Paraflavitalea devenefica: one gene and its partner. The protein of the gene in region 2 interacts with the protein of the main gene of each other region in a pairwise test. Links are inferred from orthologs where the notes say so. Each region holds a gene or a part of one and is shown on either strand. Other genes may lie near its edges. The genes, in order: tpiA and pepT.

The links.
Region 1: the proteins of pepT (region 2) and tpiA interact in binary tests that used the Escherichia coli proteins (3 or more experiments, as listed by UniProt). The link is inferred for Paraflavitalea devenefica from one-to-one orthologs.

The regions. Positions count from the first base shown.
Region 1 is NZ_JAARML010000002.1:1,850,729-1,858,495, reverse strand. The notes cover bases 4,869-7,703. They hold tpiA (triose-phosphate isomerase), read right to left. Parts: upstream 6,750-7,703; coding sequence 5,988-6,749; downstream 4,869-5,987. Other genes in these bases: HB364_RS16815 (putative sugar nucleotidyl transferase), read right to left, coding at 6,801-7,703; HB364_RS16825 (hemerythrin domain-containing protein), read right to left, coding at 5,438-5,857; HB364_RS16830 (hypothetical protein), read left to right, coding at 4,869-5,376. In the rest of the region: HB364_RS16850 (DUF4294 domain-containing protein), read right to left, coding at 1-378; cytochrome c biogenesis protein CcsA, read right to left, coding at 519-3,005; HB364_RS16840 (cytochrome c maturation protein CcmE domain-containing protein), read right to left, coding at 3,014-3,427; HB364_RS16835 (agmatinase family protein), read left to right, coding at 3,740-4,801; more of HB364_RS16830, read left to right, coding at 4,798-4,868; more of HB364_RS16815, read right to left, coding at 7,704-7,767. UniProt on the Escherichia coli protein: Involved in the gluconeogenesis. Catalyzes stereospecifically the conversion of dihydroxyacetone phosphate (DHAP) to D-glyceraldehyde-3-phosphate (G3P).
Region 2 is NZ_JAARML010000002.1:248,610-265,588, reverse strand. Bases 8,081-11,047 are described here. They hold pepT (peptidase T), read right to left. Parts: upstream 10,205-11,047; coding sequence 8,957-10,204; downstream 8,081-8,956. Other genes in these bases: HB364_RS10595 (CPBP family intramembrane glutamic endopeptidase), read left to right, coding at 10,235-11,047; HB364_RS10605 (OmpA family protein), read right to left, coding at 8,081-8,735. Also shown: prmC (peptide chain release factor N(5)-glutamine methyltransferase), read left to right, coding at 1-401; HB364_RS10635 (FAD-binding oxidoreductase), read left to right, coding at 634-1,998; HB364_RS10630 (ExbD/TolR family protein), read right to left, coding at 2,144-2,542; HB364_RS10625 (MotA/TolQ/ExbB proton channel family protein), read right to left, coding at 2,650-3,360; HB364_RS10620 (SPFH domain-containing protein), read right to left, coding at 3,528-4,454; HB364_RS10615 (YpdA family putative bacillithiol disulfide reductase), read left to right, coding at 4,603-5,580; HB364_RS10610 (metallophosphoesterase family protein), read right to left, coding at 5,640-7,493; more of HB364_RS10605, read right to left, coding at 7,596-8,080; more of HB364_RS10595, read left to right, coding at 11,048-11,101; HB364_RS10590 (hypothetical protein), read right to left, coding at 11,159-11,761; HB364_RS10585 (FKBP-type peptidyl-prolyl cis-trans isomerase), read right to left, coding at 11,854-12,309; HB364_RS10580 (exo-beta-N-acetylmuramidase NamZ family protein), read left to right, coding at 12,611-13,927; HB364_RS10575 (methionyl-tRNA formyltransferase), read left to right, coding at 14,184-15,185; HB364_RS10570 (LysM peptidoglycan-binding domain-containing protein), read right to left, coding at 15,187-16,275; HB364_RS10565 (methyltransferase RsmF C-terminal domain-like protein), read right to left, coding at 16,316-16,979. UniProt on the Escherichia coli protein: Cleaves the N-terminal amino acid of tripeptides.

The DNA of each region.
Region 1 (7,767 bases), 1.6 Mb from region 2 along the record:
GTATTTCTTGCGCTGCTCCTTATCCGTAACACCGGCCAGTTTGCTATTGATCTCATTGATAATAACGCCGGCCTTACGGGCATAAGGGTAGGTAACATAAATGGCATTGCGGAGCCTCGTCCACTCCTGCCGCTTTTTCAATAAATGTTTGGGATAGGGAGCCGTTACCCATAGCCATTCCAGGTTGCCGGAAGGAACAAGCTGGTTGCCTATGATCATGGCGGGTACCGGGATCGTATCATTAGGCCCCAGTTCGGGTTGCTCCACGCCGGGCGGCAAAGGAATGGTATCCTTTTCCTGGGCCATGGAATGACTGGTGAGGCATAAAGATGCCGCCACCCACATCAAACAGCCCAATATAATGCGTTTGGATACCATGAAGCTTACACAAAATAGCAATTATTCCTGTAGAATAATACGGGTAAGACAAACTAAGTAACCCGGAAAGCTGCAAATATTTTAGTTAAAATTGCCCGATGCAGTTGCCCGTTGCTGGCCTCCTATATGTAACTGGCTGATTAATTGCCGGAAACCGGCTCCTCTTGTTGTACTACTGGTTTCTTCCTGGCTGCCTGTGCCTCACCAATTGGTTTCAGCAAACTGATCCTGCGCACCATACTCATGATAAATCCGATAACCATCAGCACGGTGCCAAGCCATACGAGTTTGATAAAGGGGAACTGAAGTACTTTAAGCGCAATAAAAGGCACCATCTGGGCAGATTCTTTCACCCGTATTTCGATGTGCTTATCGTCGGCCACTTTGGACAGGCTTACCGATAAACCCTGGGAGAATACAGAATCCATAATATGGTACGTGTTATTATCCCGCACATACAGAAGGGGCTGCGCTTTCAGTTTTGTTTGCTCACGGGTTACAACGCTGAAGTTGGCCATAATACCCACATCGCCCGGCTCAGGCTTGTATTTATCCGTTTGCGGATTGGCCGTCACGCTATCCAGTATCATGTAACCATTGGAATAAAAGATCGTATCGCCCACCTTCACATTTTGTGCGCGGTATTGCGATGTATCTTTTGTCTCCTGCATTTTGGTGGAGTAATTGATGTATACGAAAATATCTTTATTCCAGTAGTGGCGGGCATCGGGGTTGTTGGAATATCCTTCCTGGCCTTTGGTGTTCTTGATCAGATCAGGGTAGAGCGGGAAACGTTCTTTGCCATCCTTGCTTTCCATGTCGATACGGAAATAAGTCATCTTGCCTTTTTCCGTTACCGAGTCCTCTACATAAGTAGCCCAGTATTTTCCCATATCGGTGCGAACGCCCTGGTATAAAGTGAGGTTCTCCACCCCTTTCTCTTTCTGGTCGGGGCCAAAGTTGAGCGGGTTGATAAAGTTCATGGACAATACCTCTTTTTTGGAAGAGGAGATAAGCACGCCCACGAGCATAATGCCAAAGCCCACGTGCGCCACAGATGCACCGGCTGCTTTCAGCTTACCATTCATGCCGCTCCAGATATAGCCGGCATTGGCTATTACGGTATAAATGCTGGCAAACAGTGCCAGGTGGATAGCAGTCAGGAAACCCGCGCCGAATTTATCATAATTAACATGGCCCCATACACTCACTGATATGGATATAGCCAACGCAATGCCGGTAGGCAGGGCCAGCTTTTTAAAGAACTGCCCTTTGGCCGTGTTCTTATACTTCAGATACTGGGTAATGGCCGTAAGTATTCCCAATACAACCGCTACAAAGATCATGATACGGTTATAGGGAAATTCCCGGTCTTCCCCGATGGCAAAGCTGGTGCCGAATATCTTATTGATCACCGGAAGCGAAGTAGCCACGCCGATAAAGATGGCCGACAGGAACAATACCAGCGAGCCGATAAACATCCAGAATTCCCGGCTATATGAGTTTTCTTCTTTGGCAATATGCGGGATCTTTTTATACCGCGCAATAAACAGCCATAAAGAAGGCACCAGGAAAACAAAGACCAGCAACCGGAGCTGCCAGTTCATACCACTTCCTGTAAAGGCATGCACGGAAGTATCCTGCAGGTCGCCGCTGCGGGTAAGGTAGGTGGAATATAAGATGAGCAAAAAGGTAGCAATAAAGAAGAAATGCGTGGCCCTGAGTGAATGACCGGTAGCATTATATACGATCTGGGTATGGATGCCGGCTACCAATATAAGCCAGGGAACGAGGGAGGCATTTTCCACCGGGTCCCATGCCCAATAGCCACCGAAGCTGAGCGATTCGTAAGCCCAGTACGCCCCCATCATTATGCCCAGTCCCAATATACCGCCGGAGAACAATGACCAGGGCAATGCGGTTTTGGTCCAGCCACCGTATTCCTTTTTCCAAAGGCCGGCTATGGCAAACGCAAAGGGAACAATGGTAGAGGCAAAACCCAGGAACAATACCGGGGGATGGATCACCATCCAGTAGTTCTGCAACAATTGGTTCAGGCCTACCCCATCCTGCACCATGGAAAGATAATCGGGGTTGTTGAAGATAGGCGCATTGGAAAACTGGTGGCGGGTAAGCATGAAGGGCGTGCTGCCGATCTTGAGGTTAAACACATATAGCCCCAGCACCATCGTAGCCATACAGATCTGGGCGAAGCTGATGACCGTCATGACCGGCGCTTCCCATTTTTTGGCGGTACGGATGAGGATCAAACCTAATATGCTATGCCACAAGGTCCACAACAGGAAACTGCCCTCCTGCCCTTCCCAGATACTGGCGAGCAGGAATTTGGGCGACAGTGACCTGTCGGAATGATTATAGGCGTAATAATATTCGTAATAATGCTGTACAATGATGAAGAGGATAATGCCAAATACGGCTATTACGGAAAGCGCATCGGTGATAAAGGCAATACGTCCTATCTTCCGCCAGCTTACTGCTTCATCGGGCAGTTTGGCATTGGCAGATTTAAAATAAGCAATACAGGCCACGATGGAGGCTACTAAAGAAAGCACTACCAGCAAATGACCAAGCTGTCCGGGCAACAGGTGTTCACCAATATAATCCATCAGGCGCTTTAATTTTGAGAGAGGTTATTGTAGGCTGCTTTAGGGTCATCTTTGTACTTGGAAGGGCATTTGATGAGGATGCCGTCTTTACGGCTGATTTCAAATAGGTCACCCCTCATTTTGCCTTTCAGAACAATACGGTCACTCTTTTCCATATCGAAAGGTTTCTCGAAGTAATATACTACCCGGGCCTTATTACCCAGGGAGTCCATGACATGGAAAGTGGTGAGGTTGGGATTGACAGCCGGATTGTATTCGATGGGGAAAGACCTGTCCAGTTGGGTGATGACAGTAACCGTTTTACCTTCTTTCTGGCGGGCAGAGGCAAGGGTTTCATACGTAGAAAGATCACCCATAAAACTCAGCAACACCATGATACTGGCAGCAATGCACACAAGGATGACAATGTGGATCTTCTTCATACCGGGTTCAATTCTCCGCAAAGGTAGCTCAAAATGCGGAACAGGTTTATGTGATTTTTATGTGTTTCCATTGCCCATAACCATCAGATTTCCATTTTGTTCATTTTTCTATAAATAATTGGAAATGTGGTATAAAATCAGTGTTCCGGACTAAAGCCAGTAAAACCACCCTGCGGCAGCAACCCGAAACCCCAAACTCCAAACCCGAAACCCATAACTAACGATCGTTATGCAACTTATTGACATTATTTTGCTTCTATCTAATACTGTGCTACCTTGCACGGCGTTTTTAAAGAAGAGACCTCTTCAACAATGACAGACTTATCACATTTTGATCCCAACGGTGTAAGTAATCCCAATAATAACATATTTGGTTTGCCCTTCACAGAAGAAGATGCCCGGCTTGTAATCCTGCCGGTACCCTGGGAAGTGACCGTTAGTTGTAGTGCCGGTACAGCACGCGCCGCCGACCATATCTTCAAAGCCAGTATGCAGGTTGACTTGTTTGATGCCGATGTAAAGGATGCCTGGAAACAGGGCTTTTATATGCGTGTGCCCGACAGGAAGATCCTGCTGAAGAGCGATTACCTGCGCAAAGAAGCTGAATTGTACATTGACTACATCTCCAAAGGTGAGCCCATAGAGAAAAACAATTTTATGTGCAAATCACTCAAGGAGATCAATGAAGGGGCTGTATACCTGAATAACTGGGTATATGACCAGACCAAAACTTTATTGGACCAGGGCAAACTGGTAGCCTTATTGGGTGGAGACCACAGTACCGCTTTGGGATTTTACAAGTCTATAGCCGATAAATATCCTTCTTTTGGCATTTTGCAGATTGATGCGCACTGCGACCTGCGGGAATCCTATGAGAGTTTCCGCTATAGCCATGCCAGCATCATGTACAATGCCCTGAATGAAATACCCCAGCTTACCAAACTGGTGCAGGTGGGGGTACGTGATTATTGTGAAGAGGAATGGGATTACCTGTGCAACAACAAGGAGCGGGTAGTTACCTATTTTGATAAAAACATTAAGGAACGCTGTTATGAGGGTGAGTCGTGGAGAGAGATCGCCGATGAGATCGTGGACCACCTGCCGCAGCATGTATTCCTGAGCTTTGATATTGACGGGCTCGACCCCAAACTGTGCCCTAATACCGGTACGCCCGTACCCGGTGGCTTTGAAGCCCAGCAGGTATATTACCTGCTGAAACGCATCATTAAGAGCGGCCGCCGCTTCGTTGGCTTCGACTTGAGTGAAGTAGGTGTGGGAGAAAATGAGTGGGATGCCAATGTTGGCGCACGTGTATTGTGGAAGTTAAGTAATTTGCTGGTGGCTTGCAATCAACAGGCTGTTGTCGGCTCATGATCTACCAATACGTTGTTATCCTTAAAAACAGGCAAAGTAAATATATAGACTTTATCGGCCTCCTGCTGGGCATTCTGTCTGTTATATTCTTTGTTCGTGAATTGGTCTTTGCTCATCAGGTAGGTGTGGCCTATCTCCTCGGAGCCGTTTTTGTTACCGGTGTATTGATCTGGAATGTATGGCAATCGGCCAAAGGCAAAAAAGTGTACTATAGCCGCGCATTGCTCATTGCGGCCCTCGTATGGATGAAGATGCCTTACTTTCAATGGCTCACATTTGTATTCATCATTCTTGCCTTACTGGAATACCAGGCCAAATATTCCCTGGAGATCGGCTTTTCCGACCAGGAAGTGGTCATCAACTCCCTCTTCAAAAAAAGATATCCGTGGGCACAGTTTGATAACATCATGCTGAAAGACGGCCTGCTGACCCTTGATTTCACCAATAACCGCATCCTCCAGCGGGAAGTGGAAGATGAGGAAGAAGACGAGGCCGATGAAGAGGAATTTAATGCGTATTGCCGTAAGCAGCTTGGGAAAACAAGCCAGGAAATACGGAAGTCCGGCAATCAGTAATCAGAAGCCTGAGTCCCAAAGTCAGCTTCAGGCTCCCAACCTCAGACCTCCTGGTTCAGTTTTACGCTACCAGGCGCAATTGCGCCAGTTCCTGCTCCGGAATGGTTTCCTGGATTTGGGCAAAAATTACCTTGTCTTCAAACAGCAGGTGCTCATGTACCAGCTTTACAAAAGCCTCGTACAGGTAATCACCCTCCTGCCCTGCGGGCAGCCGCTCTGCCAATACCCGGATGGTATCATGCTCACGGTGCAATAAGTTGGTGTATTGCAGGTTAAAACGATGCCGGACCAGGAAGGGGATCAGGGTCTTTTCTTCGGCCTCAATGTGTTTTTGAAGGTTATTAACCCAGAAGTTCACCACGGCCTGCTTGGTTATCTTGCTGCTTTTGCCGGCCATGATATTGCCCAGTATCTGGGTGCAGATCTGGCGGTCGCTGGCCAGGTGGCTTAGAAACGGCTGTAGTACGGAATTTCGTTCCATAACGAGTCCCTCCTTTCCGTTAAATACGACAAGAATTACTCCATAAGCAGGCTGTGTGGAAAACTTTAACAAATCGTCAACCGGTCCAAAGGACCGATTGCTCCGAAGGAGTCCTTTGGACCGGTTGCTGCTATTTCAGGGCATTGATAATGGCAATAAACTCTTCCGCATTCAGGGAAGCGCCGCCTACCAGTCCGCCATCCACATCCGGACGGGCAAACAGGTCTTTGGCATTATTGGCTTTCACGCTGCCTCCGTATAAAATGGAGATATTACCGGCCAGTAAGGGCCCATATTGATTAGCCAGTACACTGCGGAGGTGCGCATGCATTTCCTGTGCCTGGTCCGAGCTGGCGGTCTTACCCGTGCCGATGGCCCAGATGGGTTCATAAGCGATCACGATCTTGGCCATAGCGCTGTCCGGGAGATGGAACAGGGATTCTTTCAATTGAGTTTCCACATAAGCGTTCTGTGTACCGGCCTCCCGGATGCTGAGGGGTTCACCACAACAAAAAATAGGCGTAATGCCATATTCCAGGCAGAGGTCTAACTTTTCAGCCAGCATCTTATTGCTTTCCTGGAAATATTCACGACGTTCGCTATGTCCCAGTACGCAGTATTTGATGCCGATGGAATGCAGCATTTCTGCCGACACTTCACCGGTATAGGCGCCGGATTTTTTATGGTAACAATTCTGTGCTGCTATAAAATAATTCTTTTCATCAGCCACTTCACTATTAGCCATGATCAGGTAAGGGAAAGGCACTGCAAAGACCACTTGCCGGTGATCGGCCAGACTGATATTAGCACCCAGGATATTGTCCAATAATTCCTCCCCCTGCTGATAAGTACAGTTCATTTTCCAGTTCGCAGCAGCAATTTGTTTACGCATGTTTGGTTGATTTGTTTTAGATTCTTTTACTGTTTCGATGACCTATCATTACTATGATTGCTCAAAAATATGTTTCAATTGCTTTGCTTCCGCATCTGTGAGTTCCCGATTCTTTAATTTTTTCCAATTACTGATATCGGACAATGCTTTTTCAAATTCATACCTCGATAATGCCTTGCTTCCCCAGGTAAAACTGGGTATGAATTTCGGGGTAAGCCCTTCCCCAAAAATATTCGTGCAGATGCCTGTCACGGTGCCGGTATTAAAAGCTGTATTAATAGCGGCACGGGAATAATCGCCCATGAGCAGGCCACACTTCATGCCGGCGCGGATATAATCTTTGGAAGGCTGATGCCACACACGTACATCGGTGGCATTGTTCTTCAGGTTGGAATTGGAAGAACCGGCGCCCAGGTTGCACCACTCTCCTATCACGGCATCGCCCAGATAGCCATCGTGTGCTTTATTGGAATAGCCAAAGAAAATACTGTTCTTGATCTCGCCGCCCACCGTGCAGTAAGGACCGATGGTGGTAGCGCCATATATTTTGCTGCCCATCTTCACTACAGCGCCCTCACAAAGCGCAAAGGGCCCCCTGATGAAGCTGCCCTCCATGATCTCGGCATCCTTGCCGATATAAACAGGCCCGGTAGAAGCATTGAGCATACAATGGGCCAGGCGGGCGCCCGGCTCTATAAAAATGTCTTTTGCATTAATCACCTGCACACTTTCGGGGATCACCTGGGAAGCCCTGTCACGGGTAACCAATTTGAAATCTTCCCGCAGGGCCCAGTCATTCCATTCAAAAATATGCCAGGGATACTGCAGTATTTTAATAGCCTCCCAATCGGGGTCTTTTTTGAGCGTATTGTCATCTTTTTGCAGGGAAGCGATAAACTGTTCGGAAGGAATAATATTGGCAGCAAAGAGGGCCGCTTCGGGGGAAATTACATGAGAAGCGTCTCCCACTACTTTTACCTCCTGCCCCAGTAAGGCTTCCCACTTCTCGCGGATGGTG
Region 2 (16,979 bases):
CGCAGAAAAACGCACAAGCCCTTGGCACTGTTGTACAATTTATTCACGTGGATATGCTGCAGCCTGCTAACTGGCCTTCCCTGCCGGAAGTAGATGTTATTGTGAGCAATCCTCCCTATATACCTGCAAAAGATAAAGCCACGATGCGGGAAAATGTGTTGCAGCATGAACCGCACCTCGCACTGTTTGTGGAAGATGATGATCCCCTGTTGTTTTACCGGACGATCGCCCATTTTGCCGGCCGGCATTTGCGGCCCGGCGGGAAGATCTATGTGGAGATACACGAAGACCTGGGCCCCGCTACCACCGCCCTTTTTTCCGGGAGCGGATTTACCGATGTGGTGTTGAAAAAAGACCTGCAGGGGAAAGACCGCATGGTAAGGGCGGTGAAATCTGCGTAAGAAGTGATATATTCATTGCCGCAGCGTCCTCCGCCATGCACAAGGCTCTGCAGGAGAGACACTGCGGGGAATACAATCCATGAAGACCTGGGCCCTGCCACCACCGCCCTTTTTGCCGGGAGCGGATTTACCGATGTGGTGTTGAAAAAAGACCTGCAGGGGAAAGACCGCATGGTAAGGGCGGTGAAATCTGCGTAAGAAGTGATATATTCCCTATCTAATTCCATCGCTCATGTCATTGTACAAGCAGGAAAAGCTGGCGGGATGGGGCAATTACCCGGTATCGGAATCGTATGTGTTGCCGGTGCGTGATGCCGGTGATGTGGCCGGCGCCCTGGAACGGGGCACGCTGATCGCGCGCGGGCTGGGCCGGAGTTATGGCGATCAGGCAGTAAATGACCATTGTTATGTGGGCGATTGCACGAAGCTGAACCGTTTCCTGGCCTGGGATGCGGCCGAAGGAATACTGGAATGCGAGGCAGGGGTGAGCCTGGAAGAGATTATTACCGTGTTCGCGCCGCGGGGATGGCTGCCCATGATTTGTCCCGGTACCAAGTTCGTAACGATCGGTGGCGCTATTGCCAATGATATCCATGGCAAGGCGCATCATATTGATGGCTCTTTTGCCAATTGCGTGCTCTCTTTCACGATCCTGCTGGCTGATGGCCGTGTGCTCACCGCTTCCCGTACCGAACATGCCGATCTGTTTCAGGCGAATTTCGGCGGACTGGGCCTGCTGGGCGTGATCCTTACCGCCCGGTTGCAATTGCGCAAGGTAGAGACGACGTATTTCAAACAACAGTCTATTAAGATCAGGGACCTTGATCATATGCTGGAAGCGCTGGACAGTTATGATGCCGACTATAATTATTCTGTAGCCTGGATAGATGCCCTGGCGAAAGGTCCCAAGCTGGGCAGCGGCGTACTGACACTGGGCAATGCAGCTCAACTTGCCGACCTGCCTCCTTCCCTCCGTAAAGAACCGCTGAAGCTGCACAAGAACAGCAAGCTGACGGTACCTTTTTTCCTGCCTTCATTTACCCTCAATAATGTTACGGTGCGGGTGCTGAACCGGGTGATCGCTTTTGTGCAGAACTCTTCAAAGACATTTATCCATTATGAAAAGTTTTTCTTCCCGCTCGATGCCATCCATCACTGGAACCGGGGTTATGGCAAGCGCGGATTTGTACAATACCAGTTTGTAATACCCGAAACGAATGGCCGTCAGCACCTGGCCGAGATCCTGACAATGATCGCGCAGAGCGGCTGCACACCTTTCCTGAATGTGTTTAAACGTATGGGCGAAGGACAGGGTATCCTCTCCTTCCCATTTAAAGGATATACGCTGGCGATTGATTTTCCGGTTAGTAAAGCATTGTTTGCGTTTACGCCTAAACTGGATGCGAAGGTGCTCGCGGCTGGTGGCCGCCTTTACCTGGGCAAGGATGCGTTGCTGACGGAAACGATGTTTAAGGCGATGTATCCACAGTATGAGGAGTGGGTGGCGGTAAAGCGGAAGTATGATCCTGAAGGGAAGTTTAGTTCGAATATTGGGAGGCGGCTGGGATTAATTGGCACAAGTACCCTGCACGCTTAGCCAGGCTGCATACTTGCGCCAGGCAGAGGTTTGCTTTGATGCTTTTGCGTCGCAAGCAGATTTCTCACCCGCTTGGCTTGCTGATGAAGCAGGGTGCATATGGCGGGTTCGAAATGACAACCAAAGAAAGGAATGTTATCAGTCGTTATTTCACATTTGCTACGACTTTGGCGCCGACGCTTTTGGAGACGCGCATGATGCGGAAGATCTCGCCCCAGTAGGCGGTGGTATCGGCATTGACGACTACTACGGGTGTATCAACGGACAATTTGAATTTGGCGATCTCTGCCCGCAGCAAGGTATCAAATACAAGAGGGTCAATTCTTTTGGTACCGATGTAGAATTGCTGGGTATTGTCGATAGATACGGTAATATGCTGCTTGGCCTTGGTATCTTTTGTGCCCCGCGGATTGTTGACTTTTACAATGTTGGGATTGGCAATGGTGGAAACGATCAGGAAGAAGAACAGGAGGATGAACAGGATGTCATTCAAGGCTCCTGCATGTAACTCCGGATGTGATCTTAACCTGTTTCTTAAATTCATGATCAGAATGTTTTTCTATATAGAGCACCGGGTGCTATTGTTAGTTTCCTGTTCAATGTTTAGAACCTGAAGCCGGAGGTCTGAAGTCAGAAGTCCGAGGTCAGCCATTAGCGCGTTGGTTCCTGGAGGATGTCAATGAATTCGGCGCTTGCTACTTCCATCCTGTTCACATTTTTGTCGATCTGCGCATTGAGAAAGTTGTAACCTACATAAGCCAGCAGGCCGATGATGAGTCCACTGGCCGAGGTGATCATTTTGGTATAGATACCGCCTGCGATCTGGGCCGGGGTGAAGTCGCCGGAAGCATTGATGTTGTAGAACAATTGCAGCATCCCGAAGATGGTACCGAGGAACCCGAACATCGGCGCAATACCGTATACCAGTGAAAGCATGGAGAGGTTGCGCTCCATTTTGTAGATCTCCAGTTTGCCCACATTTTCCATGCTCTTTTCAATGGCGTCGATGGGCTTGCCAATGCGCTGCAACCCTTTATCAATCATCCGGGCTACCGGATTAGTGGTATTTTTGGCCAGGCTGCGTGCAGCAGACACGTTGCCACTGAACACGTTATCGCGGATGATGTTCATGAAGTTGGGATCAATGTTGCTGGCCTTGCGGATGGCGATGAGGCGCTCAAAGAAGAAGAAGACCGCCAATACCAGTAAGATACCCAAGGGGATCATGAGCGGGCCGCCATGCGCCAGCATGTCCATGACATTCATGGAGGGCGCGGAAGAAGCAGTACTACCCATCACTTGTCTTATAGAGTCGGCTGCAGAAGTAGCGGGATTGGTAACCTGAAGAAAAAACCAATTCATCCAGTATTGTTTTAATGGTGTAAATGTATCAAATGTGTGCCTAAAACGTTTTTAAGCCGTTAATATTTCTTAAAAGATTGTGAATAAAGGGGTATCACTTACTTCGATAGGGCCAAAGGCCCTGTAATAGTGCTGCGGGACTGCAAGTCCCGCAGAGCGCCCGGGTTTTACGTTCCTGCTTTCTTGATCATCATGGCCTGGATCTGCCGTAAGGTGTTTTCCATGCCATCGGGGCTGCCATCGAGAAAGATGACGTTGCCTTTGCCGTATTCGGCAAAGTTTTTCACGGCTTCGGTCCACATACTGAATAAGATGACATTGGTATCGAGGTTGGCCTGCTTCATTTGTTCGGCCGCATGACTCATCCCTTTGGCCACTTCTTCACGGAAGAGGGCCACGCCCTGTCCGCGCAGTTGGGCTGCCTGGCGTTCTGCTTCTGCCGCAATTTTGATGGCATTGCCTTCCGCTTCTGCCGATTTGGTCTTGGTGATCAAAAGGGCCTGGCCTTCATTTTCGGCTGCCGCTTTGAGGTTGTTGCTGGCCACTACCCTGCTCATGGAGTCCATGATGGCCTGGTCGAAGGTGATGTCATTGATCTGCAGGTCGAGCAGGTGATAACCCCAGGTTTCCAGTAATTGATCGATCTGCTCTTTCACATATTCTACGAGGTCCTTGCGCAGGGCCAATATTTCTGCCTGCCTTTTGGTGGCCACAAAGGAACGGATGGTACCTTCAATGGTGCGGGTAAGCGCCTGCATGAGATCGCGCTCACTGAGGAATTTAAAAGCGACTTTTTTGATTGTTTCCTCATCTGCATTCTGCACTGCATAGAGCAGCATGCTTTTGAAGTATACGTTGGCCTGGTCGGCTGTTACTGCCTGGAACTCCATTTCTACGGAACGGTTCTGTATACTTACGCGTTTGGCTATCCGCTCCAGGAAAGGGATGAGCAGGTTGAGGCCGGGACGCACTACACGCTGGTATTTACCAAACATGGTCACCACGCCCACAAAACCCTGGTTGATGGTTTTGAGTCCTGCAAAGAGGATGAGTATGACGAGAATTATCCACCAATAGGATTGCAAGAGTTCCATAGATTGAATATTTTGCTGAAAGTACTGCTTTTTGGGAAAAGTGCAGTAGCAAAGCCGGAGGCTTTGAAATAGGCGTCACCAGCCGGAGGCTGGCGACTGAGGTAAAAGCGATGATTATCGTTTAACTTTGCCGCTTTCTTATTGAAATATGACCCAACATTATACATTGATCATTGTCGGTGGCGGCCCTATCGGGATTGCCTGTGGACTGGCCGCTAAGAAAGCGGGACTGGATTATCTTATTCTTGAAAAGGGTTGTCTGACCAATTCTTTGTTCAATTACCCCCTGAATATGACTTTTTTCTCTACTTCGGAAAGGCTGGAGATCGGGGGCATTCCTTTCGTATCGAATAATGTAAAGCCTACCCGGCCCGAAGCACTGGAGTATTACCGGCGGGTAACGCTATCGAACCACCTGCACATTCACCTGCAGGAAGGCGTGAAGGATATTACAAGAACAGGTGATCAATACACCGTACATACTTCACACGCTTCGTATACCGCCAGCCATATTATTATTGCTACAGGCTTTTATGATATACCCATCCGGTTGAATGTACCCGGTGAAGAATTGCCCAAGGTTGTACACTATTATAAGGAAGGGCATTTTTATGCCCTGCAAAAGGTGATCGTGGTGGGCGCCAGCAATTCGGCTGTGGATGCAGCCCTGGAAACCTGGCGTAAAGGTGCGGAAGTAACAATGGTGGTACGCAAAGAGAAGATCGGTGACCGTGTGAAGTACTGGGTAAAGCCCGATATGGAGAACCGCATTAAGGAAGGCAGCATTAAGGCATATTTCAATGCTACGTTGAAGGCTATCCGGGAACAAGAGGTGGATATTGATACTCCTGATGGTGTGGTGACGATTGCCAATGATTATGTGATTGCGCTGACGGGTTATCAACCCAATTTTGATTTCCTGCGCCGGGTGGGTATTCAGTTGTCGGATGATGCACTGCTTCAACCTACGTATAATCCCGATACGATGGAGTCAAACCTGCCTAATGTGTATTTAGCGGGGGTAGTATGTGGGGGAATGAATACGCATGTGTGGTTTATTGAAAACTCGAGGGAGCATGCGGAGAAGATTGTGCAGGCAATTGTAGAAAAAAAGGAGGTCCATTAAAACTTCCCGGAACCTCCTACACAAGTGATGTGTTTCATAATCTGTGATTTAATGTAAAGTTAGTATAAATTAACGACAATCAAAATCGTGTCGCCAGGCGTCAGAATACCCTCTTTCTCTTTGATTATGATCGGTTTATCATTAATATTCCCATCATCGTCGAGGTTGGAAGCATTCTTCCCGCTTTCGATATTGAACACTTCCACCAGGTACTTTTTACCCGGATTGGAAATGGTGATCTCATAATCATAGTAGATATTTACCACTTCGATCTTCCAGGCTTTGTTCAGCTTTAAGGAATTGACAGCATGTAATTCCCTGCTTACTTCATATTTATTTTTTCCTTCCAGTGTTTTATCAAAGGTATAGGTATCCCGGTACAATGGAATATCCTCTCCTGACGAATCGTGAGGTACTTTGCTGTATTTATCCCTGTATTCTTCCCCGTCGATGACCAGGCTCCTGATCTCTACTTTACTTTTATCTTTTTTATTGGCATCCAGATCTACATAGGTATAGGTATGGAACATAACAGGGTCATTTCCATTCGGCACAATGGTATAGCTTTGGCCATCTACCAGGGAATAGTATTCATCATCTATGTATTCAATGGTTATGTTCAATTTAAAATGCTGTCTGATGTGGAAAGAACGGTTGGTAGCAGGCAACAGCTTATCAATCAATTTTTTTAGTGCAAGATCCGTAACATAGGAGTTCTGGCTATTCAGGTATTGCCGGGTAGCCCCATTGATGGTGTCAAATAACACTTTGCGCTTAGGATCATATAACGGATCTTCTTTCTTTAAGTATTCAATAAATGTTTTACCGATGTCTTTGGTGTTTAATTCCTGGGTGCTTTTCCCATCATATGATTCCTCCTGGTCAAATCCAAACTTACCCGGAAAGCGAAAGTATTTTTTATAGTGCCTGGTTATATTGATATGCGTATCCGAAGACCAGGTGATATCGACCAACGAAAAACCCGATTTGTATTCTTCCTGCTTGATCTCCGGATCGTTGAAGGTAGAACGGGTAGTGATGAGGTAATGATCATATCCCTGTGTTGAAATACGCCTATCCCTGATCCGGTGGGTATGTCCACAAAAAAGCATAAAGAATCTGTTCCTGCTTAGTTCCCTGGCGATCTCTATTTCCTCGGCAGCTCCATAAAATTCCGGTGTAACAGGATGATGGATCAAAGCAATGTTGAAATCCGTTTCATCATTAAAGAAATCTGTTGCACGCTGGATCTGATGGGTCCCGAAAGTAATGTGCTTCCATCTTTCCCTGGAAGCGTCCTCACCCGGTTTTATTTCCCTGTCCAACTCCGGGTGGCATGACCAGGCGCTGTTAAAAGCACCTATTCCGATCTTTGCACCGTTGAAATCCAATACAAAACAGCTCTCCATGCCCGTGATGAGTTTTCTTTCCAACCCATTTTTACCCGGGAAGTCTTTATAAAATCTTTTTTCAAAGTTTTTATAGGCCTCCAGGTTGGGAAATAGTTTTTTTCCTTTTTCTTCAGTATCCAACAGGCAACTATAGCGGTCGGCAATGATGTTGATACTTTTTACGTCGGTATTACTACGAAATCCCTGCAGCAGGTTGAGTTGCTCATCGTCACCCATTTTCACATCATGATTACCCGGGATTATTATGATCCGGCCGCGGCTCAATCCCAGATCAGCCATTAATTTATTCAATATTTTTTCTTCCAGTATTTTATACCCATCTTCTGCGCCAAAAACCTTTCCTGCTTTATCCAGGAGATCTCCGGTGATGAATACCAGATCGATCTTTTTTTCTGCATGCTCCTGCTGCAGGCTTTCCATGAGCGCAGTGAGCAATTTCCTATAATCATAGGTGCTTTTCTCTGTAGAATAATGGAGGTCTGTAATATGAGCTATCCGCATACAGTAAGCGTTTTGGCAGTTATAGGCAATAAATTAGCTCATTCCCCCAATAAGTGGAAATATATTTTGTTCCCGGCGATCAGCCCTGGTATCCGTTATGGGTTATACTTTCCGGTATACATAGATCTCTACTCTTCTGTTTTGCTGGCGGCCGGCGGGCGTGCGGTTGCTGCGGACGGGTTTGAAGAAGGCAAAGCCACGGCTGGTGAAGGTGGTTTTGTTGGGTGGTAGTTTGCCGGCAATGTATCCTTTGACAGCATTGGCACGGTTGCGGGATAAGGCTTCGTTGTATGTGAGTGTGCCCACACTGTCGGTATGCCCTTCAATGACAACCGAATCAATGGTGAAGGTGCGGAGCTTGTTGGTAAAGCTATCCAGCAGGCCATAGCTTTTGGGCGATAACTGGTAACTGGCCGTATTGAAGAAGATATCCGGTATGATGAGGGTATCTATGTGCTGCGGGGGAGGCATGACCCGTGCGACGGTAACGGTCTTGGGTAATGGCTTCACCGCCGGCGGATTACGGGAATTGATGTATACCAGGCGCTTGAGGAAGTCATGGCGCGGGTTTTCGATATAGATGTCTTTTTTTATACTGTCCGCCTGCGGACATAGCTGCTCTTTTTTATCCAGCGGAATGAGCGATACGGCATCGAGGAAGAAGTAGTATTCCCGCTTGAAATCCGGCAATCCCCTGAATGTATACTCCTTGCGATTAAAGCTGCCAATGGTGATGTAGCCTTCATTGCCGGCGGCGGTATAGATGAGCCGCACTTTTTGCCAGCGATTGGGGTCCTGGTATAAGGTATCGAGCGTATTGGTGGCCCATAGCTGGGGTTGTAGTTGCTTGAAGTCGCGCTTCTCAAATAAGAAATCGCCCGGGCTGAAGTAGACGCCTATGCTGTCGAGTATATCGTGCCGTGAACGCACCCAAAATTCCAACTGGTATTGGTGGCCTGCCTGCAATCCGCAGAGTAAACGCGTGCGGATGAAGTTGTGTGCAGCTTTCTGGTAAGCATCGCCTGCAGAGAGACCGACAAAGTGTGATCCGTCATAGGCCTTGCCGGGGGTGTAGTAGTAATAGTTGGCCCAAAGGGAATTGGCGATCCAGGCTTCAGGCGCACAGTTCTGGTTGTACTCCACACAGATGTTCTCGTCCTCGAAGCCGCCGTTGGGAATGAGGTTTTGGGCGGAGGCGCACCAGGAAGAAAGGGTTAATATGAGGAGTATGGCGTTTCGCATGATGCGGGTAGTTGCGGGTACGTTTGCTTCGATACCAGATTTCTCACTCCGCTGCGCTGCGTTCGAAACGACAACGAAGGGTGTAACGTTACTGAGGCCGCAGCGTCCTCCCGCTATCGCGGGACAAGCTCTACGGGAGACTGCGGGGAAATTAAACGTTTTCAGGCACCAGCACTTTTACTGACGGGCTGAAAGGATAAAAGGTTGGGTTGGACTGTAATTTACGCCTTTTCTTCCCAGATAGCTGCGAGGTGAATTATTGTTTCAACGCTCTTTTGCATGTCCTGCACACTTACGTATTCATGCTTGCCGTGGAAGGCCATTTCGCCGGTAAAGAGGTTGGGACAGGGCAGGCCCATAAAGGAAAGTCTTGAGCCATCCGTGCCGCCGCGGGCGCTCATTTCAATGACGGCTACGCCGGCCCTCGTAATGGCTTCTTTTGCGTATTCCGATACCTGCGGATGATTGTCGAGCACTTCTTTCATGTTGCGGTACTGCTCTTTCACGACGAAGTCGGCTTTGGCGCCGGGGAATTTCTTTAAGGCATATTCCAGTTCATCGCGCAGGGAGTTTTCATAGGCGACCAGTTTATGGGTATAGAAGTCGCGGATGATGAATTCCACCGTTACTTTTTCTGCAATGCCCTGGATGTGTACGGGGTGCACAAAACCATAGCGGTCTTCCGTGGTTTCGGGCGACCAGGCATCTTTGGGCAGCAGATCAATAAAGTAAGACGCCACTTTGATGGCATTGACGAGTTTGTCTTTGGCATAACCGGGATGGGCGCTGATGCCATGGAAGGTGATGGTGACCGCATCGGCCGAAAAGGTCTCGTCTTCAAATGATCCACGCTCACCGCCATCAAGGGTATAGCCGAAGTCGGCCCCCAGTTTTTGGAGGTCTATCCTATCCACTCCACGCCCTACTTCCTCATCGGGCGTAAATAGTATTTTGATGGTACCATGCTTGAGTTCCGGATGGGTTAACAGGTAATTGGCCATGTCCATGATGACTGCTACGCCGGCCTTGTCATCCGCACCCAGCAAGGTAGTGCCGGAAGCAGTAATAATATCCTCTCCTGTTTTTTTACGCAGGTAAGGATGATCGGCTGGTGAAATGACCTGCGTGGGATCATCGGGCAGTACGATATCGCCGCCATCATAGTTGTGGTGTATGATGGGCTTCACCCCTGTGCCGGTGCAATCGGGCGCTGTATCCATGTGCGCACAGAAACAGATCACCGGCACCTGTTTACCGGTATTGGCGGGGATGGTGGCATATACATAACCCTGTTCATCGAGGTGGGCATCGGCCAGGCCCATCTGCTGCAGTTCCTGCACCAGCAAGCGGCCCAGTGTTTTTTGTTTTTCGGTAGAAGGGAAGGTTTTGGACTGGGGATCGCTCTGCGTATCTATCTGCACGTAGCTTATAAATTTTTCCCGGACAGTAAACTGGTAATTATCGAACATGCCATTGTATTTTTGGCAAGATATATTATTATGGCATTCACCAATACCCCCCCGCCCGTTATTCAACAAGGCTGGGTACGCGCACTCGTTCTTTTTATCGTGTATATCGGTATTTATTTTCTTACCGGCGCTATCGCCGGCGCTGTGTGGGCCTTGCGCAACGCAGGCACTCCTGTGGAAACGATCATCCATGATCCCACTTTGAATGCCCTGGTGCTGGTGGTAAGCGGGGTACTCGCTATCGCCACCACGCTGCTGTTCCGCCGTTTTATAGACCGGCAGCCGGTTTTTAGTATGGGATTTGCCTGGAAAGGCCATCAGCGCGACGCCTGGGCGGGTTTCCTGCTGGGGCCTGTATTGCTGGGCATAGGCTCCCTGGTCCTGTTCTCCCTGCACGCTATTAGTTGGACAGACACCCGCCTGGATGCAGGCGCCATTGCCACCGGGCTGGTGTTGTTCCTGTTTACGGCCCTGAGTGAGGAACTGGTATTCCGGGGATATATATTGAATAATTTGTTGTCGTCGCTGGACAAATGGCCGGCGCTGGGGGCCTCGGCATTGCTGTTTACCCTTACCCACCTGGGTAATGCCCACCTGCATCCCATTGCCCTGGTGAATTTACTGGCGGGCGGCCTGCTGCTGGGCATTAATTATATTTATACACGTAACCTGTGGTTTTCCCTGTTTTTTCATTTTAGCTGGAATTTTTTCCAGGGAGCGGTATTGGGCTATGAGGTAAGCGGGTTTGGCCTGGAAAGCATCTGGCATATGGAGCGTAAGGGGGATGAGCTGCTTACCGGCGGGGCATTTGGGTTTGAGGGATCGGTGGTGGCGACGGGGTTGCTGGTGCTGGGCCTGGTGTTTGGTGGGTATAGAAGGTGGTGGGACAAGAAATAAAAAAGCCCCGCCGAAGCGGGACCGACCATCTAACTACTACTATGATAAAGAGGTTGATTAGCGTTTTTTGGTAGCTTTCTTTTTGACGGGCGCTTTGGCGGCAGCTTCTTCTTCGGCAGCGGCCTGTGCGGCTACCTCATCCGGGAAAACTGTCTTGCCTGGCGGTATGGTCAGGTCTGTAAAAACAGTAGGCAGGATAGGTACTACGTTTTCCACCTTATTGTGGCTGACATCAATGAATTTCCAGGTAACACCGGCATCGAGCGACTGTCCTATGAGGTAGGTATAGACAATGGCCTTTTTGTCGTTGAGAAAGGTATTGCGCACTTTTTCTATCACACATTGCCATTGGTCAAAGTCATTCCTTAACTCGAGCATACGCAGGGTTTCGGGTTTCTCTTCCAGTTTGGGCTCATTGCGGAAGTAGATCATCACTATATGTTCCTTAAACTGTTCGGGGCCGCCGTAGTATTTTATGGCGGAATAGCAGGAGAGGTCGAGGTAGCTCTTCCAATCCTGGTAAAAATTAGCCTTCACGATTTTATCTGCATACTGGAGCGCATTGCGGGCGGCAATGGCCGAATCGGATTCCTGGGCGCTGGTGAACTGCGCACTTACTACAAAAAAGAATACAAGGATAGTGGCGTACATGCGTTTCATAGGGTATAAACTTTGGGGCCAAAATATAAAAAAGCCCGGTAAGTTCATACCGGGCTTTTACTATGATAAAATGCAGTTTCCTGCACAGAAAATCAAGGCATTATGATGCGGGAAGCACCGCCACCGATGGATACGAGTTCGATGTCGAAAATGAGGTCTTCACCGGCCAGGGGATGGTTGGCGTCGAGGATGACTGTGTCTTCCTTTACGTCGGTGATCACAACGGGGATTACTTGTCCGGAACCATTGGTCATGTTGAGGCGCATGCCCAGCTCGGGGGCCATGTCTTCCGGGAAGTTGCTTTTGGGGAACTCTACCAGCATGCCGGGGTCCTTAGGGCCATAGGCCTGCTCAACCGGTATCTGGATGGTCCTTTTTTCACCTACTGACATACCAGTTACGCCATTGTCGAACCCCGCAATCACCGCACCACTTCCTACTTCAAATTCGAGGGGCTCACGACCTTCAGAAGAGTCGAAAGTAGTTCCATCAGTTAACCGGCCATGATAGTGCACTTTTACAGTATCACCCGCTTTTGCTTGTTGCATCAGAAAATTGTTTTTAGAATGTTTTAAAACGGCAGTCACCACCTCGTTTCTAATCAGGCACGACAAGAAAAAAGACCGGTCACTCCGGGCAAAGTAACGGGAAAAAAACCAGACCAGCATGGAATTTCGGGTTTCGGGTTGGGAGTTCCGGGTTGCTGCCGCGATTTATACAACCGGATTAATTTTAGGTTATAAATAGGCCGGCGGATACCCGGTTGCAAGCATGAGGCAACGGGGATGTGGCAGGCAGCGTCTTGCAAGGGTAACAATAGCTATCTTTGAATTTCAATTACTTAAGACTATGGGTCGAATTCTTCTCCTTTTGATGGTAAGTGCGCTGGGTCTTGGCGCTGTTACTCAAGTGCGAAGTCTGAAGTCGGAAGTCCGAGGTCGGAAGTCCGGGGACAGCAATCTGAGGCTGGCATCGGGCATTATCACGGGTGCGGAAAGACTGGACCAATACCTGCCCCGGCTGCAAGGGAAACGCGTGGCTGTTTTTGCCAATCATACCTCTGTTATTGGTAACCGGAATATCGTTGACGTACTAAAAGAAAAGGGTGTTACTATCACGGTGATCTTTGGCCCTGAACATGGTTTCCGGGGCACCGCTGACGCGGGTGAAAAAGTAGGCAATTATACAGATGCGCAGACCGGTATCCCGGTGGTATCGCTGTATGGCAGTAAGCACCGCCCTTCGGCCGATGATCTTCAGCACGCCGATATCCTGCTGTTTGATATCCAGGATGTGGGCACCCGCTTTTATACTTATATTTCTTCCCTGCAGGAGTATATGGAGGCGGCTATTGAAAACAATAAGCCGCTTATTGTACTTGACCGTCCCAATCCCAATGGGTTTTATGTAGATGGCCCGGTACTGGATACTGCTTTCCGGTCGTTTGTAGGCATGCAGCCTGTGCCTATTGTATATGGTATGACGATCGGGGAGTATGCCTATATGCTGGCCGGCGAACAATGGCTGAGCAAACCTGTTACCGCCCCGATCAATATCCCCTCCTCCCCCGAACGGGCAGCCATGGAAAGAAGGCGGGCACCTACCAGCGCTAAAACATTTTCCCTGACAATTATTCCCTGCAGTCATTATACCCACACCAGTAAGTATGTGTTGCCGGTAAAGCCCTCTCCCAACCTGCCCAATATTCAATCTATTTACTGGTATCCCTCCACCTGTTTTTTTGAAGGCACTGTGCTGAGTGAAGGCCGGGGAACGGAGAAGCCTTTCCAGTTGTTTGGCCACCCTTCCCTGCCCAAGCATCTTGTTTCGTTTACTCCGCTCAGTAAGCCGGGCGCTACGCATCCCAAGCTGAAGGACCAGGTTTGTTATGGCTGGGACCTGAGCGGTCAGCCCGCGGAAGTACTGGCCAGGGTGAATAACCGGGTACAGATCAAGTACCTGCTGGAAGCTTATAAACTATTCCCGCGCAAAGATTCTTTCTTCCTTCAGCATAATTTTTTCAATAAGCTGGCGGGGAATGATCTGCTGATGCGACAGGTGAAGGAGGGGAAATCTGAAGAAGCGATACGCCAGAGTTGGGAGCCGGGGTTGCAGGCGTTTAAGGAGATCAGGAAGAAGTATTTGATTTATGAGGATTTTGAATAAAGGCAACAAGGCATTGAGGCAACGAGGGCGTTTGCTTCGGTTTGCGTTTGCGTCGAAGCGTTTGCCTCGCAGGCAGATTTCTCACCCGCATTGCTTGCTGATAAGGCAGGGACATATGGCGGGTTCGAAATGACAAAGGCGAGAGAGGCGTTTTTTTAAGCCGCAGCGTCCCCTTCGGGAGACACTGCGGGGAAAGTAAGGTTACTGTAGATTAACGGATGTCCATTAACAGATTAATGCAATAATAGTAATGATGATGAATGATCAGCTAAAGGATACAAGGATCGTATTTATGGGTACGCCGGAGTTTGCGGTAGCTTCGCTGGATGCGTTGGTGAAAGCGGGTGCGCGCATTGTAGGCGTGGTAACGGCGCCGGACAAACCGGCCGGACGGGGCATGAAACTGAATGAAAGTGCCGTCAAGCAATATGCTGCGACCAATGGCCTGCACCTGCTGCAACCGGTGAAGCTGAAAGACCCTGCTTTCCTGGAAGCCCTGCAGTCCCTGCGGGCCGACCTGCAGGTGGTCGTCGCCTTCCGGATGCTGCCTGAAGTGGTATGGAATATGCCCCCCCTGGGCACGATCAACCTGCATGGCTCTTTGCTGCCCCAATACCGTGGCGCCGCGCCCATCAACTGGGCCGTGATCAACGGAGAAATAGAAACCGGTGTTACCACTTTCAAGCTGCAACATGAAATAGACACGGGCAATATTTTATTACAGAACAGTTTTGCCATCGGGGAAGATGACACCGCCGGCGATGTACACGATTATATGAAAGAAGTAGGCGCCAAGTTGCTGGTGAAAACCGTAGAAGGACTGGTGACAGGGACGATTGAGGAGCAACCGCAGGCAGGAATCCTGAAGTCTGAAGCCGGAACACCGAAGCCGATCATTGATACCGACAACCGGACAAGCGGCGATGAAGCAACAACTATTCTTAAACATGCACCGAAGATCTTTACGGAGACGTGTAAGATAGACTGGCATAAGACGTCCTTTGAAATACATAATCTTATCCGCGGACTATCGCCTTACCCTGGTGCATTTACGTACCTGCAGGATAAGGTGTTGAAGATATACCACTCTAAGAAAGAGATCGCGCCCCCTACTATTCCTATCGGCACAGCGGATACGAACGGGAAGACGTACCTGAAGTTTGCCTGTGCAGATGGTTATATCCATGTGCTGGATCTACAATTGGAGGGGAAGAAAAGGATGACGATTGAGGAGTTCCTCAGAGGATACAGGTTTTAGTTTAGTATTTCACATCTACATAAAATTTGGCGTTCTCGGCGCCGAGTTCAGAAGCGGCGGCGTCGCTGAGGCGGACCATGAGGCCGATGCTTTCTTTCATTTCCGGCAACTGGCCCAGCACTTTGGCATAAATGGTCTTCTGCGTAGTGGTAAAGGTAATTTTGATGATGGTACCCACAGGCACATTGTTCATGAGCGCATAGTATTTACCATCTTTCCAACCACTGGTACTCCTGAAGATACCGGCATTGCCCGCCGTGTTTTTACCCGACTCTCCATACTGCGACCTGAAATAGCCTCCTTTGAAGTTGGTATTCGCGGGTGGGTTGTTATTGGTTGTTGAGGTAGTAGCAGCAGGCGTTGTTGTAGTGGTAGTAGCCGCCGGTGTAGTGGCCGGCGTTGTGGCAGGCTTTACCGGCGTAACAGCCCCCGTTTTAGGCTCTTCTGTTTTGACTGTACCGGCAGTGGGTTCCTTCGTGGCCGATGCCGGCGGATTGGTGGTGGTTGCAGCAGGATTGGACACGGTAACCGGTGTTTCTTTTTTCGGTTCTTCTTTTACCGGTTCAGTTTTGGCCACCGGCGGCGCTGCCGTTACTGCCACGATTTTATTGGTACCGGAAGCAGCCAGTGCGCTCTGGCCCTGCTTTACTTTCAGGTAACCTACAATGAGGTTCATGCCGGGCTTTAACTGGTCGTTGGTGATGTTGTTCCATTTTTCCAGGTTGGCCACCGGCACTTTGTGGTGATTCTGGCTGATGCGGTATAACCATTCTTTTTCCTGTACAGTATGGTACAGCGGTACAAATACTTCATCAGCCGCTTTTGTTCCATCTACCGACAGGTTGGTGGTGAGCGGTATTTTTAATGCCTGCCCGATCGCCAGGGGCTTGTCTATACTGCTGTTGTTGAGCGGTGCAATTTCTTTAGGACTTACATTGTATAAACGACCTATACTATACCAGGTTTCTTTGGCTGCCACGGTGTGCGTGAGGTAGAGCGCGGGCGATACACCCTGCACTTTGAGCTGTTGTGCGCTTACCGTGCCTGCCAGGAATACGAATACAAGAAGTAATACTTTGATTTTCAACATAGACATGAATTTCATCACGGTGCAAAGATGTGGAATATTTTCAATTGTTACTACTTTTCAATATACGCCATGCCGACGGATAGTAGTTGTTGATACGATTGTGTAAAACTTTGATCCAACCCAAGGCAATTCCTTCATAGTATACCAATGTCCAGCCTGTATGAGCGGTTGTTATTTTAACTTCTTCCCTCCGCAAATATTGTAATGCGGCTTCTTTTTTTAACGATACCGCAACAATATTTTCCGACAGGAGGTTGCTGAGCGCCAGGGCATGATCGGGTACCAGGGTATTCCCTGCTATTTTACCAATTATTATACCGGCTTTGCGCAGGTAAAGGTGGTCGGACAGGATGAACAGCTCTTCCTCCAGGGCAGTTGGAAAGGCAATGATCATATCACCCTGCTTCCATAGTTGTACGGGCGCCTCTTTTTTGAGCCAGGGTTGGATGATGGCTGCTTCTGTTTTGGACAGTTTTTGCCATTTTGATTTTTTAGGTGCACGCACCGTTGTGCCCGTGCCGGTCTGTTTGCGCAAGCAGGCGAGGAAAAGCCCCTCTCCCTTCACTTTATCGGGGAAGAAACGATAACCATATCCCTTTCCTTTTTCACTGGTGGTTTCTATAATGCCCCAATCCGGTTGTGTTTGCAGGGGCAGGCTTTCGAGGTCAAATTCCTGCAGCAACCAGTCTACTATCGCTTCATCT